DNA from 3 places in the Microbispora sp. H10670 genome. Region 1 is predicted to be linked to each of the others. Evidence: riboswitches for the same ligand, from Rfam matches in the RefSeq annotation. Region 1 holds a riboswitch; each other region holds the start of a gene.

Region 1 (5,736 bases):
TCGGCGAGCAGGCCGGCCTGGCCGGAGGTCAGCCTGCCGAGGGGGACGATCACGTCGAGCGCCACCCGGCCGTCCACCTGCGCGGACGGGCCGCCCCTGCGCGGCGTGGCGGGCGTCACCGGCACGGGGGGCAGGACAGCGAGCCGACGGGGGAGCCGGCCGGGGAGGCGGGCGGGGAGGCGGGCGGCGATCGTCGCTGGTCCGCCGGGGAGTTCGGCCACCCGCCAGGCGTCCCCGCGCACCTCCTGGAACTCCTCGGCCGCGGCGAGCGCGACGGAGACGGCGTCGTCGGCGGTCACCGACCCGACCGGCTCCCCCGCGAGCAGCAGGGTCAGGCCGCCGCCGGGGTGGGCGCCGGGCTGAGAGACGGGGTGCGCGGCGAGGGTCACGTCCGCCCCGAGCCCGAGGACGTCACCCGTTCCGTCGTCGAGCGCGAACAGGAACCGGCCGGGCAGCTGAGCCAGGGCGGCACGGCCGCACAGGGCCGCGTCGAGGTCCGCCACCAGGGGCCGCACGTCCAGGACGGCCGCCGCCGAACGGCCGCTGAGCGGCGAGGCGACGATGTTGCGCACGCGCTCGTGGGTAGCGGACGGCAGCAGTCCGGCGGCGGCCATCCGCGCGGCGAACGCCGGTGGGTCGGCCAGCCCGCGCACCTGCACGTTGGCCCGTGACGTCAGTTCGACGACCCCGGCGCCCAGTTCGCGGGCGCAGGCGGCCAGTTCGCGCAGGGCGCCGGCGGCCAGCCCGCCGCCGGGCACGCGGACGCGGGCCAGCGCCCCGTCCGCCGCCGCGTGCACCTGGAGCGCGCCGGGACACGCGTCCTGGGCGGCGCGCCCAGAAAAGCCACCCATGACCACGAACAGGATGCTAACGCCAGTTTTCTGACACGACCTCCGTCACGTAGGGTCTGCGGTGAGCGATGGCAAGCGGAGGAAGCCGGTGTGAATCCGGCGCGGTCCCGCCACTGTGACCGGGGAGCGAACCCCACCACACGGCCACTGTCGGAAGACGGGAAGGCCGGGGTGAGCGTCGATCCGGGAGCCAGGAGACTCCTGCCGTCGCGCCGCCACGACCCGGGGCGAGGACCCCGAGGGAGGACCTTGCCGTGCGCACAGACGCGTCCGCCGCGCAGCCCGTCGTCGTCCTGTTGTCCACGTCGGACACCGACCTGTTGAGCGCCCGCGCGAGCGGGGCCGCGTACCGGCTGGGCAACCCGGCGCGGCTGACCGTGGACGACCTGCCCGCGCTGGTCGAGGGCGCCGGCCTCGTGGTCGTCCGGCTGCTCGGCGGCCGGCGTGCCTGGGAGGACGGGCTGGACGCGCTGCTCGCGGGGCCGTGCCCGGTGGTGGTCCTCGGCGGCGAGCAGGCCCCGGACGCCGAACTGATGGAGCTGTCCACGGTGAGCGGCGGCGTCTGCGCCGAGGCCCACGCCTACCTCGCGTACGGAGGGCCCGCCAACCTGGCCGAGCTGCACGCGTTCCTGTCGGACACGGTCCTGCTGACCGGGCGCGGCTTCGCGGGCCCGGCGCCCACCCCGAGCTGGGGGGTCCTCGAACGCGAGGGCCGCCCCGGCGACGGACCGGTGATCGGGGTGCTCTACTACCGGGCGCACCACATGGCGGGCAACACGGGCTTCGTCGCCGCCCTCTGCGACGCGATCGAGGACGCGGGCGGCCGGGCGCTGCCGGTCTTCTGCTCCTCGCTGCGCACCGCGGAGCCGGATCTGCTCGACGTGCTGGGCGGCGCGGACGCCCTGGTGGTGACCGTGCTCGCGGCGGGCGGGGCACGGCCCGCGACGGCGTCGGCCGGCGGCGACGACGCGGCCTGGGACGTCGGCGCGCTCGCCGCACTCGACGTGCCGATCCTGCAGGGCCTGTGCCTGACGACGAGCCGCGCCGAGTGGGAGGACAACGACGACGGGCTGTCCCCGCTGGACGCCGCCTCGCAGGTCGCGATCCCCGAGTTCGACGGGCGGATCATCACGGTGCCGTTCTCGTTCAAGGAGATCGACGACGACGGCCTGACCGTCTACGTCGCCGACCCCGAACGCGCGGCGCGGGTCGCGGGCATCGCCGTACGCCACGGACTGCTGCGCCACGTGCCTCCGGCGGACAAGAGGCTCGTCGTGATGCTGTCGGCGTACCCGACGAAGAACTCCCGGGTCGGCAACGCCGTCGGCCTGGACACCCCGGCCAGCACGGTCGGGCTGCTGGCCCGGCTGGCCGAGGAGGGCTACGACCTCGGCGGCGGCTTCCCGGGCCAGGCCGAGCAGGACGGCGACGCGCTGATCCACGCCCTGATCGCCGCGGGCGGCCAGGACCAGGACTGGCTCACCGAGGAACAGCTCGCCGCCAACCCGGTGCGCATCCCCGCCGCCGCCTACCGCGCCTGGTACGACACCCTTCCCGCCGGCCTGCGCGCCGACATGGAACGCCACTGGGGCGCGCCGCCCGGCGAGCTGTTCGTCCACGAGGGCGACATCGTGCTCGCCGCGCTGCGGTCGGGCAACGTCGTGGTGATGGTCCAGCCTCCACGCGGCTTCGGGGAGAACCCGATCGCGATCTACCACGACCCCGACCTGCCGCCGAGCCACCACTACCTGGCGGCCTACCGGTGGTTGTCGGCCGAATTCGGCGCGCACGCCATGGTCCACGTCGGCAAGCACGGCAACCTGGAGTGGCTGCCCGGCAAGTCGGCCGGCATGTCGGCCTCCTGCGGCACCGACGCGGCGATCGGCGACCTGCCGCTGGTCTATCCGTTCCTGGTGAACGACCCCGGCGAGGGCACCCAGGCCAAGCGCCGCGCGCATGCGGTTCTCGTGGACCACCTGGTGCCGCCGATGGCGAGGGCCGAGACGTACGGCGACATCGCCCGCCTTGAGCAGCTGCTCGACGAGCACGCGACGATCGCGGCCATGGACCCGGCGAAGCTGCCCGCGATCCGCGCCCAGATCTGGACCCTCATCCAGGCCGCCCGCCTCGACCACGACCTCGGCCTGTCCGAGCGCCCGCACGACGCGGAGTTCGACGAGTTCATCCTGCACGTGGACGGCTGGCTGTGCGAGGTCAAGGACGCGCAGATCCGCGACGGCCTGCACGTCCTCGGCGCGGCCCCAACCGGTGAGGCCCGGGTGAACCTGGTGCTGGCCATGCTGCGCGCCCGCCAGATGTGGGCGGGCCGCGAGACCCTGCCCGGCCTGCGCGAGGCGCTCGGCCTGACCGAGGACGGCAGCGCCGCGACCGCGTCCGTGGACCGCGTCGAGGCCGAGGCCCGCGCCCTCGTCACCGCGATGGAGGAACGCGGCTGGGATCCGGCCGCGGTCGCCGGGGTGACGGCCGATCCGGAGGTCGGGCGGGTGCTGACGTTCGCGGCGACCGAGGTGGTGCCGCGGCTCGCGCGTACCACCGACGAGCTCGACCACGTGCTGCACGCGCTGGAAGGGGGCTACGTCCCCGCCGGGCCGTCGGGGTCGCCGCTGCGCGGGCTGATCAACGTGCTGCCGACCGGCCGCAACTTCTACTCCGTCGACCCGCGTGCCGTGCCGAGCCGCCTCGCCTGGGAGACCGGGCAGGCCATGGCCGACTCGCTGCTCGCCCGCTACCGCGCGGAGACCGGCGAGTGGCCGCGCTCGGTCGGGCTGTCGGTGTGGGGGACCAGCGCCATGCGCACCGCCGGCGACGACATCGCCGAGGTGCTCGCCCTGCTCGGCGTGCGGCCCGTCTGGGACGAGGCGTCGCGGCGCGTCACCACGCTCGAACCCGTGCCACTTGACGAGCTGGGCCGCCCGCGCGTGGACGTGACGGTGCGCATCAGCGGGTTCTTCCGGGACGCGTTCCCGCACGTGGTGGCGATGCTCGACGACGCCGTCCGGCTCGTCGCCGGGCTCGGCGAGAGCCCCGAGGACAACTACGTGCGCGCCCACGTGGACGCCGACCGGGCCGCGCACGGCGACGCCAGGCGTGCGACGCTGCGCGTGTTCGGGTCGCGTCCCGGCGCGTACGGCGCGGGCCTGCTGCCGCTCATCGACAGCGGCAACTGGCGTGACGACGCCGACCTCGCCGAGGTGTACGCCGTCTGGGGCGGCTACGCCTACGGCCGCGACCTCGACGGCGCGCCCGCCCGCGAGGACATGGAGAACGCCTACCGCCGCATCGCCGTCGCCGCCAAGAACGTGGACACCCGCGAACACGACATCGCCGACTCCGACGACTACTTCCAGTACCACGGCGGCATGATCGCGACCGTACGCGCGCTGACGGGCCGCGCACCCGCCGCGTACGTGGGCGACAGCACCCGCCCCGACGCCGTCCGCACCCGGACCCTGTCGGAGGAGACCGCGCGGATCTTCCGCGCCCGGGTCGTCAACCCCAACTGGCTCGCCGCCATGCGCCGCCACGGTTACAAGGGCGCGTTCGAGCTGGCGGCGACCGTGGACTACCTGTTCGGCTACGACGCCACGACCGGCGTCGTCGCCGACTGGATGTACGACACGCTCGCCTCGACGTACGTGCTCGACCCGGTCAACCGCGACTTCATGGCGAAGTCGAACCCGTGGGCGCTGCACGGCATCGCGCAGCGCCTGCTGGAGGCCGCGGAGCGGCGCATGTGGGAGCACCCGGACCCGGAGGTGCTCGCCGGGCTGCGCGACACCTATCTCGCGATCGAGGGCGACCTTGAGGAGGGCTCGGCGTAGGCGAGCAGCCGGCGGGCGAGTTGCGGGGCGCCCGCCCAGTGCAGGTGCAGGTACGACGCGGTGAGCCGGGCGTCGCCGGCCCCGTCGGCGCCGTCACGCCACCGGAAGACCGGCTGCCCGCCGCCGGTGACCGTGGTCCGGTGGAACTCGTGGCCCCTGAACCGCTCGCCCTGCCGGGTCAGCAGCGTGTCGCGCACGGCCACCGCGTCGCGGTAGCCCAGCGTCAGCCGGCCGGTCATGTGCGCGACGCCCGGCACCCGGCCGCACATCGGAAGGCCGTCCAGCTCCTCGCACAGGTAGAGCAGCCCCGCGCACTCGGCCGCCACCGCGCCCGGGAACGCGGCGACCTCGGCGCGCAGGGGCTCGTTGGCCGACAGTTCGGCCGCGTACATCTCGGGGAAGCCGCCCCCCACGACCAGCGCGGAGGCGCCCTCGGGCAGGGACTCGTCGCGTACCGGGTCGAACACCGCGACCTGCGCTCCGGCGGCGGTGAGCATCTCGGCGTGCTCGGCGTACCCGAACGTGAACGCGGCGCCGCCCGCGACCGCCACCACCCGCCGCGCCCCGGGCTCCCGGCCGTCCGACGGGTCCCACGGCTCGCCGGTCAGTGGCGCCGCGGTTCCGGCGAGCCGTACGAGACCGTCCAGGTCGCACGAGCCCGCCACGAGCGCGCCGAGCCGGTCCACCGCCGTCACGGCGGCGGGCAGCCGCTCGGCCGCCGGGACCAGCCCGAGATGGCGGGACGGCGTCACCACGTCGTCGTCACGGTGGACCGCCCCCAGCACCGGAACGCCGGTCTCCTCCAGCGCCGCCCGGCACAGCTCCTCGTGCCGCGCCGACCCGAGGCGGTTCAGCACCACGCCCGCCACCCGCACCCGCGAGTCGAACGTCGCGAAGCCGTGGACCAGCGCCGCCACCGACCTGCTCTGCCTGCCCGCGTCCACGACGAGCACCACGGGCGCGCCCAGCAGCCGCGCCACGTGCGCGGTCGAGGCGAAGTCGCCGTCGCCGCGCCCGTCGAACAGCCCCATCACGCCCTCGAC
Region 2 (5,736 bases), on a different contig from region 1:
GTGGTTGCTCATAGTCTGTCCGCATAAGGGGCTCTTCGGGGGGAGGGTGCCGGCATGCGACGCCGTACGGTTCTCGCACTGGGGGTCCTGGCCCTGGCGGGCGGATGCGGCACCCCGGCGCCTCCGTACCTCGGGGAGATCTCCCTCCTCGTCCCCGGCCCGCCGGAGTGCTGGGGGGACGGCGTCGCCCGGAGCCTGAAGTCCCTCATCGAGGCCCGCCGCTGGGCCGGCAGAGTGCTGGTCACGCGGGACGCCGGGGGCGGCGGCGCGTCGGCCGTCGGACGCTTCGCCGTCGGACGGCCGGACCGGCTGATGGTCGCCGACCCCCTCCTGCTGGCCGACTACGCGCTGGGTCGCGCGCCCGGCGACGCGGGGCCGTTCGCCGCCCGGACCGTGCCGCTGGCCAGGCTGGCGGGGGAGTGGCAGGTGCTGGTGGCCTCCCCCGATTCGGGTTACCGCACGTTCGAGCAGGTCGCGGCGGCCCTGCTGCGCACTCCGGAGCGGGTGAAGGTGGCGGGCGGGCCCGACCGCGGGCCCGGCCATCTGCTGCTCGGCCTGACCGCCCGGGGCCTCGGGGCCGATCCGCGGCTGGCGGCGTACGAGGCCTTCGACAGCCCCGCCCGGGCCGTCGCGGCGGTGGCCGAGGGGACGACCGCGCTCGCCTTCGGCGGGCGCGGCGACGTCGCCGCCCACGTCAGGGCCGGGCGGCTGCGCCCGCTCGCCGTCTCCGCTCCCGAGCGCCTGCCCGGCCTGGACGCGCCCACGCTGACCGAGTCGGGGGTGCGGGTGGCGTACGCGAACTGGACCGGCCTGCTCGCCCCCCTCGGGGTGGCGGCCCGCGAGCGCGACGCGCTGATCGGCCTGTGCCGGGCCGTCGCGGACTCGCCCGCCTGGCTCCGCCTGTGCGAGCGCAACGGCTGGACGCCGATGTGGCTCGCCGGCGAGGAGTTCCGGCAGTGGCTCACGGGCGAGGCGCGTCGTACGGCCCTGCTTCTCGATGATCTCGGAATCCGGTGACCAACACAACTTGTAGGGCCGCTTGCGAGATCGCCCACTAGATGTAGGATCCATCGCGTCGCTGGTTCACCTCGGTGAGGCAAGAGGGAACCCGGTGTGAATCCGGGGCTGCCCCGCAGCGGTGAGCGGGAACGACCGCCGTCACAGAGCACTGGTGCGTGAGCGCACCGGGAAGCGACGGCCAGTAGGTCCGGCGGGCGTGTGTCCCGCCGGTCGCCCGCGAGCCCGAAGACCTGCCCGCGACCGCGCGCGGAGTCACCGCGCGCGCCCGCGCCGTGCCCCGAGGGAGGGCCCGCCGCCCGCAGGCCGTGCCGTCGCACGCGTGCGCCGCGGCGTCCCCTCCCCTCCGGCCGGCCGGGTCAGGAGACGAGGAGGAGAGGGCGACCGATGACGATCACCGACCCGGTCTCCGCGCCCGCGCGCCCCGCTACGGGGCCGCGCGGCGCGGGGGAGACCGCGGACGTCTGGCGGGCCATCGAGGAGGCGGCGGCGGGGGTCGTCGCGGACCCGGAGAACTCCCGGCGGGCGGCGCGGCTGCTCGCCCGGGTCATCGAGGAGGAGACGGCGGGCCAGGGGGTGCGCGCCTTCTCCGAGTCGGTCGCGGCCGCCCACGCGGCCGGGCTGCTGGGCGACGCCGTCGCCGCGTTCGTGGCCGACGAGGCCGAAGCGCTGGACGCGCTGATCGACCCGGCGGCCGACGACCGGTTCGAGTACTTCGGGCTGCGCACGGTCTACGACCGCTACCTGCTGCGGCATCCGGTCACGCGGCGGGTGCTCGAACGCCCGCAGCACTTCCTGCTACGCGTGGCCTGCGGCCTGTCGGCGAGCGTCGGCGAGGCGGCCGAGCTGTACCGGCTGATGTCCGCGCTCGCCTATCTGCCCAGCTCGCCGACGCTGTTCAACTCCGGGGCGCGCCGCCCGCAGCTGTCGTCGTGCTTCCTGCTCGACTCGCCGCGCGACGAACTGGAGAGCATCTACGAGCGGTACGGCCAGGTGGCGCGGCTGTCGAAGTACTCCGGCGGGATCGGCGTCGCCTGGACCCGGGTGCGCTCGCGCGGTTCGCTGATCCGGGGCACCAACGGCCTGTCCAACGGCATCGTCCCCTGGCTGCGCACGCTCGACGCGTCGGTGGCGGCGGTGAACCAGGGAGGCAGGCGCAAGGGAGCCGCCTGCGTCTACCTGGAGACCTGGCACGCCGACATCGAGGAGTTCCTGGAACTTCGCGACAACACGGGCGAGGAGTCGCGCCGCACCCACAACCTCAACCTGGCCAACTGGGTGCCCGACGAGTTCATGCGCCGGGTCGAGGCGGACGGCGTGTGGTCGCTGTTCGACCCCAAGGAGACCCCCGAGCTGACCGACCTGTGGGGCGAGGCGTTCGACGCCCGGTATCGCGAACTGGAGGCTTCCGGGCGGTATGTCCGGCAGGTGCCCGCCCGCACCCTCTACGCCCGGATGATGCGCACCCTCGCCCAGACCGGCAACGGCTGGATGACCTTCAAGGACGCCGCCAACCGCGCCTCCAACCAGACCGCGCTGCCGCGCAACGTCATCCACCTGTCCAACCTGTGCACCGAGATCCTGGAGGTCACCAGCGACGGGGAGACCGCCGTGTGCAACCTCGGCTCGGTCAACCTCGCCGCCCACCTGAACCCCGAGGGGGACGCCGTCGACTTCGGCCGGCTGCGCGCCACGGTCCGCACCGCCGTACGGTTCCTCGACCGCACGATCGACCTCGGCTTCTACCCGACCCCCGAGGCGGAGGCGGCCAACCAGCGGTGGCGGCCGGTGGGCCTCGGCGTCATGGGCCTCGCCGACGTCTTCTTCGCGCTGCGCCTGCCGTTCGACTCGCCGGAGGCGCTGACGCTGTCCACCCGGATCGCCGAGGAGATCGCGCTCGCGGCGTACGGCACCTCGGCCGACCTGGCCGCCGAACGCGGGCGTCACCCGGCGTACGAGGAGACGCGGGCGGCGGGCGGCGTCCTGCACCCCGACCACTACCCGTGCGCCCCGGCGCACCCGGAGGAGTGGGCGGCGCTGCGCGCGAGGATCGCGGAGACCGGGCTGCGCAACTCCCTGCTGGTCGCGATCGCGCCGACGGCCACGATCGCCTCGATCGCGGGCTGCTACGAGTGCGTCGAGCCGCAGGTGTCCAACGTCTTCAAGCGTGAGACGCTGTCGGGGGAGTTCCTCCAGGTCAACCGGTATCTCGTCCGCGACCTCCAGGCCCTCGGGCTGTGGACGCGGGCGATCCGCGACGCGATCAAGCTCCACGACGGCTCGATCCAGGACATCCCCGCGATCCCCGGCGAGCTCAAGGCGCTCTACCGCACCGCCTGGGAGCTGCCGCAGAAGGCGCTCGTCGACCTCGCGGCCGCGCGGCAGCCGTACGTCGACCAGTCGCAGTCGCTCAACCTCTTCATGGCCGCGCCCACGATCGGCAAGCTCTCGTCGATGTACGCCTACGCCTGGCGGTCGGGCCTGAAGACCACCTACTACCTGCGCTCGCGCCCCGCGACCAGGATCGCCCAGACGACCGTGCCGGCCGTCACCCCCGCCGTGCCCGATGAAGGGGCGGTCGCCTGCTCCCTTGAGAACCCCGAGATCTGCGAGGCGTGCCAATGAGAACGATGCTGCTCGACCCGGGCATGGACCTGACCCTCCGCCCGATGCGCTACCCCGGGTTCTACGAGAGGTACCGCGCGGCGATCAGGAACACCTGGACCGTCGAGGAGGTCGACCTCGCCTCCGACCTCGCCGACCTGGCGACGCTGGAGCCGGGGGAGCGGCACCTGATCAACCGGCTGGTGGCGTTCTTCGCGACCGGCGACTCCATCGTGGCCAACAACCTCGTGCTGAACCTCTACCAGCACGTCAACGCGCCCGAGGCCCGGCTCTACCTGAGCCGCCAGCTGTTCGAGGAGGCCGTGCACGTCCAGTTCTACCTGACCCTGCTGGACACCTACCTGCCCGACCACGACGAGCGGGTGAAGGCGTTCGCCGCCGTGGAGCACATCCCCTCGATCCGCGACAAGGCCGAGTTCTGCTTCCGCTGGATCGACTCGATCAGCGAGCTGTCGCGGCTGGAGACGCGGGAGGACCGGCGGGCCTTCCTGCTCAACCTCGTCTGCTTCGCCGCCTGCATCGAGGGGCTGTTCTTCTACGGCGCCTTCGCCTACGTCTACTGGTTCCGCTCCCGGGGGCTGCTGGGCGGCCTCGCCACCGGCACCAACTGGGTGTTCCGCGACGAGTCCATGCACATGGAGTTCGCCTTCGAGGTGGTGGACACCGTACGCCGGGAGGAGCCGGACCTGTTCGACGACGAGCTGGCCGGCCGGGTCGTGCGGATGATGGAGGAGGCGGTCGCCGCCGAGCTGGCCTTCGCCCGCGACCTGTGCGGCGACGGCACCGGCGGGATGACCGTGGACAACATGCGCCGCTACCTGGAGTACGTCGCCGACCGCCGGCTCGCCCGGCTCGGCCTGCCCGCGCGGTACGGCACGGCCAACCCCTTCCCGTTCATGGAGTTCCAGGACGTGCAGGAGCTGGCGAACTTCTTCGAACGGCGGGTCTCGGCCTACCAGGTGGCCGTCGAGGGAGAGGTGGCCTTCGACGAAGCCTTCTGATCCCGTTTAAGGGGGTTCCAATCCCGGGCAAAGGAAACCCCATGACGACGAACGGGGGCGCCGTCACAGCGGCAGCGTGGAACTGGGCGACATTGGCGATCGCGGTGGGGACGGCGATCGTGGCGGTGGAGCTGGTCCGGCGGGTGCTCAGGTCGCGGCTGATCGGCGACCGATGGGCGCTCGCCGGGCCGTTCGCGCGCCGCTGCACCTGGCCGGGCTTCGCCTCGGCCGTGGTGGGCACCGTCAAGGCCGCCTACGACCCGGACATGCCGGGATCGGGCTCCCATGGCTTCCAGCGGGTGCTGTCGCTGCTCCTGATCGCCTGCGTGACCTGGCTGCTGATCCAGGCGGCGTACGCGGTGACCGACGTGGTGCTCGACCGGCTCACGCGGATCGAGGGTGAGCGCAACCGCCGGGCCCGGCGCATCCGCACCCAGATCGCGCTGGTGCGCCGGGTGTCGGCGGCGGTCGTCGTGGTGATCGCGCTGGGCGCGATGCTGTTCACCTTCCCGCAGGTGCGGGCCCTGGGCGCGGGGCTGCTGGCCTCCGCCGGGATCGCCGGCGTGGTGGGCGGCATCGCGGCCCAGTCCACGCTCGGCAACCTGCTGGCCGGGCTGCAGCTCGCCTTCAGCGACGCCCTGCGGCTCGACGACGTGGTCGTGGTGGAGGACGAGTGGGGCCGTATCGAGGAGCTGACCCTCACCTACGTGGCGCTGCGCCTCTGGGACGAGCGGAGGCTCATTCTGCCGGTGTCCCACTTCACCAGCCATCCCTTCCAGAACTGGACGCGGCACGAGAGCCGCATCCTCGGCAGCGTGTACCTCCTGGTGGACTGGTCGGTGCCGGTGGAGGAGGTGCGGGCCGAGCTGTACCGGGCGCTGCGCGACAACCCGCTGTGGGACCAGAAGGACTGGACGCTCCAGGTCACCGACACCACCGCGAACGGGCTGGTCGAGCTGCGCGCGCTGATGAGCGCGGCCGACTCGGCCAGCGCCTGGGACCTGCGGTGCGACATCCGCGAGCACCTCGTGACGTTCATCCGCGAGAAGCACCCGGAGAGCCTGCCGCGCCTGCGCGTCGAGACCCCTGTGCG
Region 3 (5,736 bases), on a different contig from region 1:
CGTCGTCCTCGCGGGCCCGCCGGCCGGCGTCGCTCCGATCCCCGCGGGGGTCCTGGGGCGGTTCTCCCTTCCGCTCCCGCGCCGGGCCGACTTCGCCGTGGTCGTCGCCCGGCGCGGTCCGCCTCCCGTCGTCTCCGTTCTCTGATCCGGGCTCGCCCCCTCCGGGGGCGGCGGCTGTCGCCATGCCGCACGCCCGTTCCCAGCCGCCTGGACCGCGCCCCGCGCGGCCGCGGCTAGTGTCCGGCACGCACGCCCCGCCGCGCGTGGCCGGGTGACGCCTCGCCGCGCCGCCGCCCACCCGCGGTGACGCCTCGCGGGCTCGGAACGCTCTCGCAGGGCCTGGAGCCGCCGGCCGGAGCTCCGCTCCGGCCCGCTCCGCCGTGCGACGCGTCCACCCGGGTTCCCGCTCGCGAAGGGCGGCGCCCGCCGGACACTTCCCCCCTGCCCTGGTGAGGCGTGCCCGCGGGCGCGCGCTCACGGCCGAACGGAGAGACCCCCCATGACCTCGACCGCCGACGTCCATCCCGTCGTCGATCCCCCACGCCCTCCTCGCGGCAGAAGCGCGACCTGGGCGGCGCTGCGCCCGCTCGTGGTCCGCCTGCACTTCTACGCCGGGATCCTCATCGCCCCCTTCCTGCTCGTCGCGGCCGCCACGGGCCTGCTGTACGCCGCCTCCTTCCAGATCGAGAACGTCGTCTACCGGCACGAGCTGACCGCGCCCGTCAGCCAGGTCACCGTCCCCCTCGGCGAGCAGGTCGCCGCGGCCCGCCGGGCGCTGCCCGAGGGGAAGGTCGCCGCGGTGCGTCCCGCGGCCGAGCCCGGCCTGACCACCCGGGTGCTGCTGGACGTGCCGGGCCTGCCGGAGAGCACCCGGATGGCGGTCTTCGTCGACCCCGGGACCGGTCAGGTGCGCGGCGCCCTGGAGAGCTACGGCGGCTCCGGGGCGCTGCCCGTGCGCGCCTGGATCTCCGACCTGCATCGCCGCCTGCACCTCGGTGAGCCCGGCCGGATCTACAGCGAGCTGGCCGCCGGCTGGCTGTGGGTGGTCGCCCTCGGCGGGCTCGCGCTGTGGCTGACCCGGCGCCGCCGCGACGGCCGCCGCCTGCGCGGCCTGTTCACCCCGGACCGCGCCGCGACCGGGTCGCGCCGCACGCTGTCCTGGCACGGCTCGGTGGGGCTGTGGGCACTGCTGGGCCTGCTGTTCCTGTCCGTCACCGGCCTGACCTGGTCGAAGTACGCCGGGGACAACATCGCCGGGCTGCGTACGGCGTTCGGCTGGGAGACTCCCACGATCGACACCGATCTGGGCGCGCACGCCGGGCACTCGGGGCACGCAGCGAGCGGCGGCCAGGCCGGCGGCACCCAGGACGTGGGAATCGACCAGATCACACGGGCGGCGGCGAGCTGGCGGCTGTCCGGCCCGCTGGAGGTCGTCCTGCCGGGCGAGCCGGGGGACGCGTACGTGGTCAAGGAGATCCGCAAGACCGTCCCCACGCGCCTGGACCAGCTGGCGTTCGACCCGGCGACCGGGCGGTTCGTGGGCGAGCTGCGGTTCGCGGACTATCCGCTGGCCGCGAAGCTCACCGAGTGGGGCATCGACGCGCACATGGGGCTGCTCTTCGGCCTGGCCAACCAGATCGTCCTGGCCGCGATCGCCGCCGGGCTCATCACACTGATCGTGCTGGGCTACCGCATGTGGTGGCGCCGCCGCCCGACCCGCGGCTTCGGCCGGCCCCACCCCCGGGGCGGCCTGCGGGGCCTGCACTGGGGGCTGTTGGTGCCTCTGGCCCTGCTCACCGCCGTGGCCGGCTACTACCTGCCCCTGATGGGCATCTCCCTGGCCGTGTTCCTGGTGATCGACGTCCTGCTCGGACTCCGCGCCAGGCGGGCGGGCTGACGCCCGAAGCCGTCGTACGGCGTCTCATCGGGCCGGTTCACCCGAGCGGTGGACCGGCCCCGCGAGGCGTGCCCTCCGGCTGACCAGGCACAGGCCCCCGACCAGGGCGATCGACGCGATCACCGGCGCCGGCCCCGGCGCGAAGCCGGTCACCGTGAGGGTGAGCAGCGCGCCGCCGACGAGCGGCGCGGCGACCGCCACATGCCGTCCGGTGGCGGCTCCCGCCGGCTCCTCCCATCGGCCGAACAGGGCGGTGAGCCCGAGCAGGACCGGCGCGAGGGCGGCCGGCCACAGTGGGGCGCCGCTCCACCAGGCCGCCGAGCCGGGGAGAGGAGTAGCCGGCCCGAACCCGATGGTCGCGAGCCCGGCGACGGCGACGAGCGCCGTCATGTGCCACAGGTAGACGGTCATCATGCGGGGCGCGAGCGCGGTGAGCACCGCCTCGGCGCGGGGCCGGCGCGCCAGCGCGTTCAGGGCGGGGCGCAGCAGCATCGCCAGGCCGAGCTGGCCGGCGAAGAGCGCGAGCAGGCACGCGCTCGGCGGGGCCATGTTCGAGACCGCGCCGGGCATCCCGATCATGCTGGCCGGGTACGGCCCGGCCACCACGAGGGCCGCCACCATCGCGAACCCGGCCACCGCGAGCGCCGCCGCGCGGCGTCCCCGCAGCCACTCCAGGCCGCCGTCGGCGTACCGGAACCCGACCTGGTGGACGGCCAGCCACACGAACGCGACGTTGAGATAGCCGGCGGCCTCCAGCCCCGAGAAGCGGACCACGTCCGTCAGCACCGCGCCGCCCGCCAGCACGGGCAGCGCGACCCCGGCCCGTACGCGCAGCAGGCGGGGGGTGGCCACCACCGCGAGCAGGTAGACGGCGAGGAACCAGAGCAACTGGCCGACGGTCCGCGCGGCCACCTCGACCGGCTGCGGGGGCACGCCGAGCGCCGTCAGGAGGTGGGGGAGCGGCAGCCAGACGGCCGCGAGCGGCGCCACCGGCCAGGCCAGGCGGCGCACCCGCCGCGCCGTCCACTCCCGCGCCGTCCACTCCCAGGCCGTCCGCTTCTCCGCGGTCGGCCGCCGCGTCGACCGCTCCCGGGCCGTCTCGCGCGTGTCCGGCAGGCCGGCGCGGCGCGCCGCGGACCGGAAGCTGATCGCGTTGGCCGCGCCCCCGGCGAAGAAGACCAGCGGCATCACCTGGGAGATCCAGGTGACGAACGGAGCCGCCGCCAGGGCGTTGCCCGTGGTCAGCCGTCCTCCGGCGTACGACAGGACCGGCATCGCCCAGTGCTGGACGACCACGAGGACCATCCCGAAGACGCGCAGGATGTCGATGAAGCGGTCCCGGGGCCCGGGGGCGGCCGGGGCCCGCGCGGGGGCGGGGGGAAGCATGGTCAGGGACACGGGGGAGCCGCCTTCGGTGTGTCGATCGTCGGTTGCCGGACGCCGGTCGTCCGTCGCGGACCCGGCCGGAGCGGGGAGCGGTCGCGACCGCGCGCTCCGGCGCCGGCCCGCGGACTGAGGAGGAGTGGGGGAGATAGTCCGTCAGGAGCTTCTGCCGGGAACCGCCCGGCCGCTCCAGGGTCCCGCCCGGCCGCCGTCCGGCGCAGCGACGGAGCCACTACTCCCGATCATGGGCGAGCCCCCACCATCGGGGTGGGGCCTGCCCTACCACCCCGGCGTACGGGCAGGCGGGCGGACCTCGGCGGCCGGGGGAGGATGACGGCGCCGCGAGGCGGGTTGGTACCGTTGCGTCCGACGCGCGCAGCGCAGCGAAGTCCGGTGAGAACCCGGCGCTGTCCCGCAACTGTGGTTCCCCGCCCCCGGGGACGAGCCAGGTCGCCTGCGTTGTGCGCCGACGCCGTCAACCCTCGTGGAAAAGGGTGATCCGTCCAATCCCGCGGGTCTCTCGATTTCCCGGCTTTCCCCCTTGGAGGACCCTCGTGAGGCCCCTGCGTACGGCCGTCGCGGGTGTGGTGCTGGGCGTGCTCGGACTGGCCGGCTGCGGCCAGAGCGACGGCTCCGCCACTTCCGCGTCCCCCGCCGCCTCGAACCCCGCCGCTTCCAGCTCCGCCGCCTCGGGCGGCGCCTTCCCCGTCACCGTCCAGGCGGGCAACGGCGCGGTGACCATCGCCAAGCGGCCCGAGCACATCGTGTCGCTGTCCCCGACGGCCACCGAGATCCTGTTCGCGATCGGCGCGGGCGCCCAGGTGGGCGCGGTGGACGACCAGTCGAACTACCCGCCCGAGGCGCCGAAGACGTCGCTGTCGGGCTTCAAGCCCAACGTCGAGGCGATCGCCGCCGCCAAGCCCGATCTCGTCGTGCTCGCCAACGACCTGGAGGGCGTGGTCGCCGGGCTGGGGAAGGTCGGCGTCCCGGTGCTGCTGGAGCCCGCCGCGACCAAGCTGGAGGACACCTACGACCAGATCAGGGACCTCGGCGCGGCCACCGGCAACGTGGACAAGGCCGAGGAGGTGGCCGGCGGCGTCAAGCAGAAGATCGACGCGCTCGTCGCGGCGGCGCCCAAGGGCAAGGGCCTGACCTACTATCACGAACTGGACACCACGCCGTACGCGGCCACGTCGAGCACGTTCATCGGGCAGGTCTACAGCCTGTTCGGGCTGAGGAACATCGCCGACGAGGCCCCCGACGCGGCGGGCGGCTATCCCAAGCTGTCGGCGGAGTTCGTGGCCAAGGCCGACCCCGACCTGATCTTCCTCGGTGACACCAAGTGCTGTGGTCAGAACGCCGCCGCGCTGGCCAAGCGGCCGGGCTGGTCCGGCCTGGCCGCCCTGAAGCGGGACCGTGTGGTGGAGCTCGACGACGACGTCGCCTCCCGCTGGGGACCGCGCGTCGCCGACCTCGCCCAGGTCGTCAGCGACGCCGTCCAGAAGGCGGCGGGCTGAGCCGGTGGTGACGCGCAGGCCCCCGGTGACGCGCACGCCCCCGGGATCGCGGTGAGAGCGGTGCCGCGGCGGGTCCGGGTGACGGGGTGACGGCGGCGGGCCGGTCACGCCGGGCGCTGCTCGTCGTGTGCGTCGTGCTGCTGGTCAGCCTGATCGCCGGCCTGGCGGCGGGCGCGGCGGTCATCTCGCCCCGCGCCATCGCGCTGGCCCTGCTCGACCGGCTGCCGCTGGTGTCCCTGCACTCCGGCCTGCAGCCGAACGAGGAGGGCATCGTCTTCCAGCTCCGGGTGCCCAGGGTGCTGCTGGCCGCCGTCGTGGGCGGCCTGCTCGCCCTCGCGGGGGCGGGCTACCAGGGTGTCTTCCGCAACCCGCTGGCCGATCCGTACCTGCTCGGCGCGGCGGCCGGGGCCGGGCTCACGGTGACGCTCGTCGTGGTCTTCCTGGGCGGCGACGCGGGGGTGGCGGCCGTGCCGGTCGCCGCCTTCGCGGGGGCCGTCGGCGGGGTCGTCCTCGCGTACGCGCTGGGACACACGGCGGGCCGGGGAGGCGGCACCGCGACGCTCGTGCTCGCCGGGGTCGCGGTCACCTCGTTCCTCACCGCCATCCAGACCTTCGTGCAGCAGCTCAAGGTCGACGAGCTGCAGCGCATCTACTCCTGGATCCTCGGAGACGTCGGCGGCGGGTGGGAGCAGCTCCGCATGATCGCGCCGTACGCGGTGGTGTCGACGGTGGTCGTCCTGCTGCACGGGCGGCTGCTCGACGTGCTGTCGGTCGGCGACGAGGAGGCGGTCAGCCTCGGCCTGCACGCGACGCGCGTGCGGTTCACCGTGCTGCTGGCCGCCTCGCTCGCCACCGCGTCCGCGGTGGCCGTCAGCGGATTGATCGCCTTCGTCGGGATCGTGGTGCCGCACGTCGTCCGGCGGCTCGCCGGGTGGTCCT

Evidence for each region. A riboswitch is a leader RNA that binds a small molecule or an ion and turns the genes downstream of it on or off. The one in region 1 is predicted to bind cobalamin.
Region 2: linked by a shared signal. The riboswitch ahead of HHX33_RS21990 (ribonucleoside-diphosphate reductase subunit alpha) and the one ahead of cobN (cobaltochelatase subunit CobN) in region 1 are both predicted to bind cobalamin.
Region 3: linked by a shared signal. The riboswitch ahead of HHX33_RS27935 (ABC transporter substrate-binding protein) and the one ahead of cobN (cobaltochelatase subunit CobN) in region 1 are both predicted to bind cobalamin.

Annotation. Positions count from the first base shown of each region.
Region 1 is NZ_JABBWW010000008.1:216,237-221,972, reverse strand. It holds gene cobG (precorrin-3B synthase) at 1-851, opposite strand, end outside; cobalamin riboswitch at 930-1,052, shown strand; gene cobN (cobaltochelatase subunit CobN) at 1,106-4,693, shown strand; gene HHX33_RS14570 (cobyrinate a,c-diamide synthase) at 4,651-5,736, opposite strand, start outside.
Region 2 is NZ_JABBWW010000016.1:57,288-63,023, forward strand. It holds gene HHX33_RS21985 (Bug family tripartite tricarboxylate transporter substrate binding protein) at 55-1,017, shown strand; cobalamin riboswitch at 1,063-1,273, shown strand; gene HHX33_RS21990 (ribonucleoside-diphosphate reductase subunit alpha) at 1,405-3,642, shown strand; gene HHX33_RS21995 (ribonucleotide-diphosphate reductase subunit beta) at 3,639-4,643, shown strand; gene HHX33_RS22000 (mechanosensitive ion channel family protein) at 4,685-5,736, shown strand, end outside.
Region 3 is NZ_JABBWW010000025.1:30,768-36,503, forward strand. It holds gene HHX33_RS27920 (hypothetical protein) at 1-145, shown strand, start outside; gene HHX33_RS27925 (PepSY-associated TM helix domain-containing protein) at 500-1,897, shown strand; gene HHX33_RS27930 (acyltransferase) at 1,922-3,295, opposite strand; cobalamin riboswitch at 3,633-3,757, shown strand; gene HHX33_RS27935 (ABC transporter substrate-binding protein) at 3,835-4,797, shown strand; gene HHX33_RS27940 (FecCD family ABC transporter permease) at 4,884-5,736, shown strand, end outside.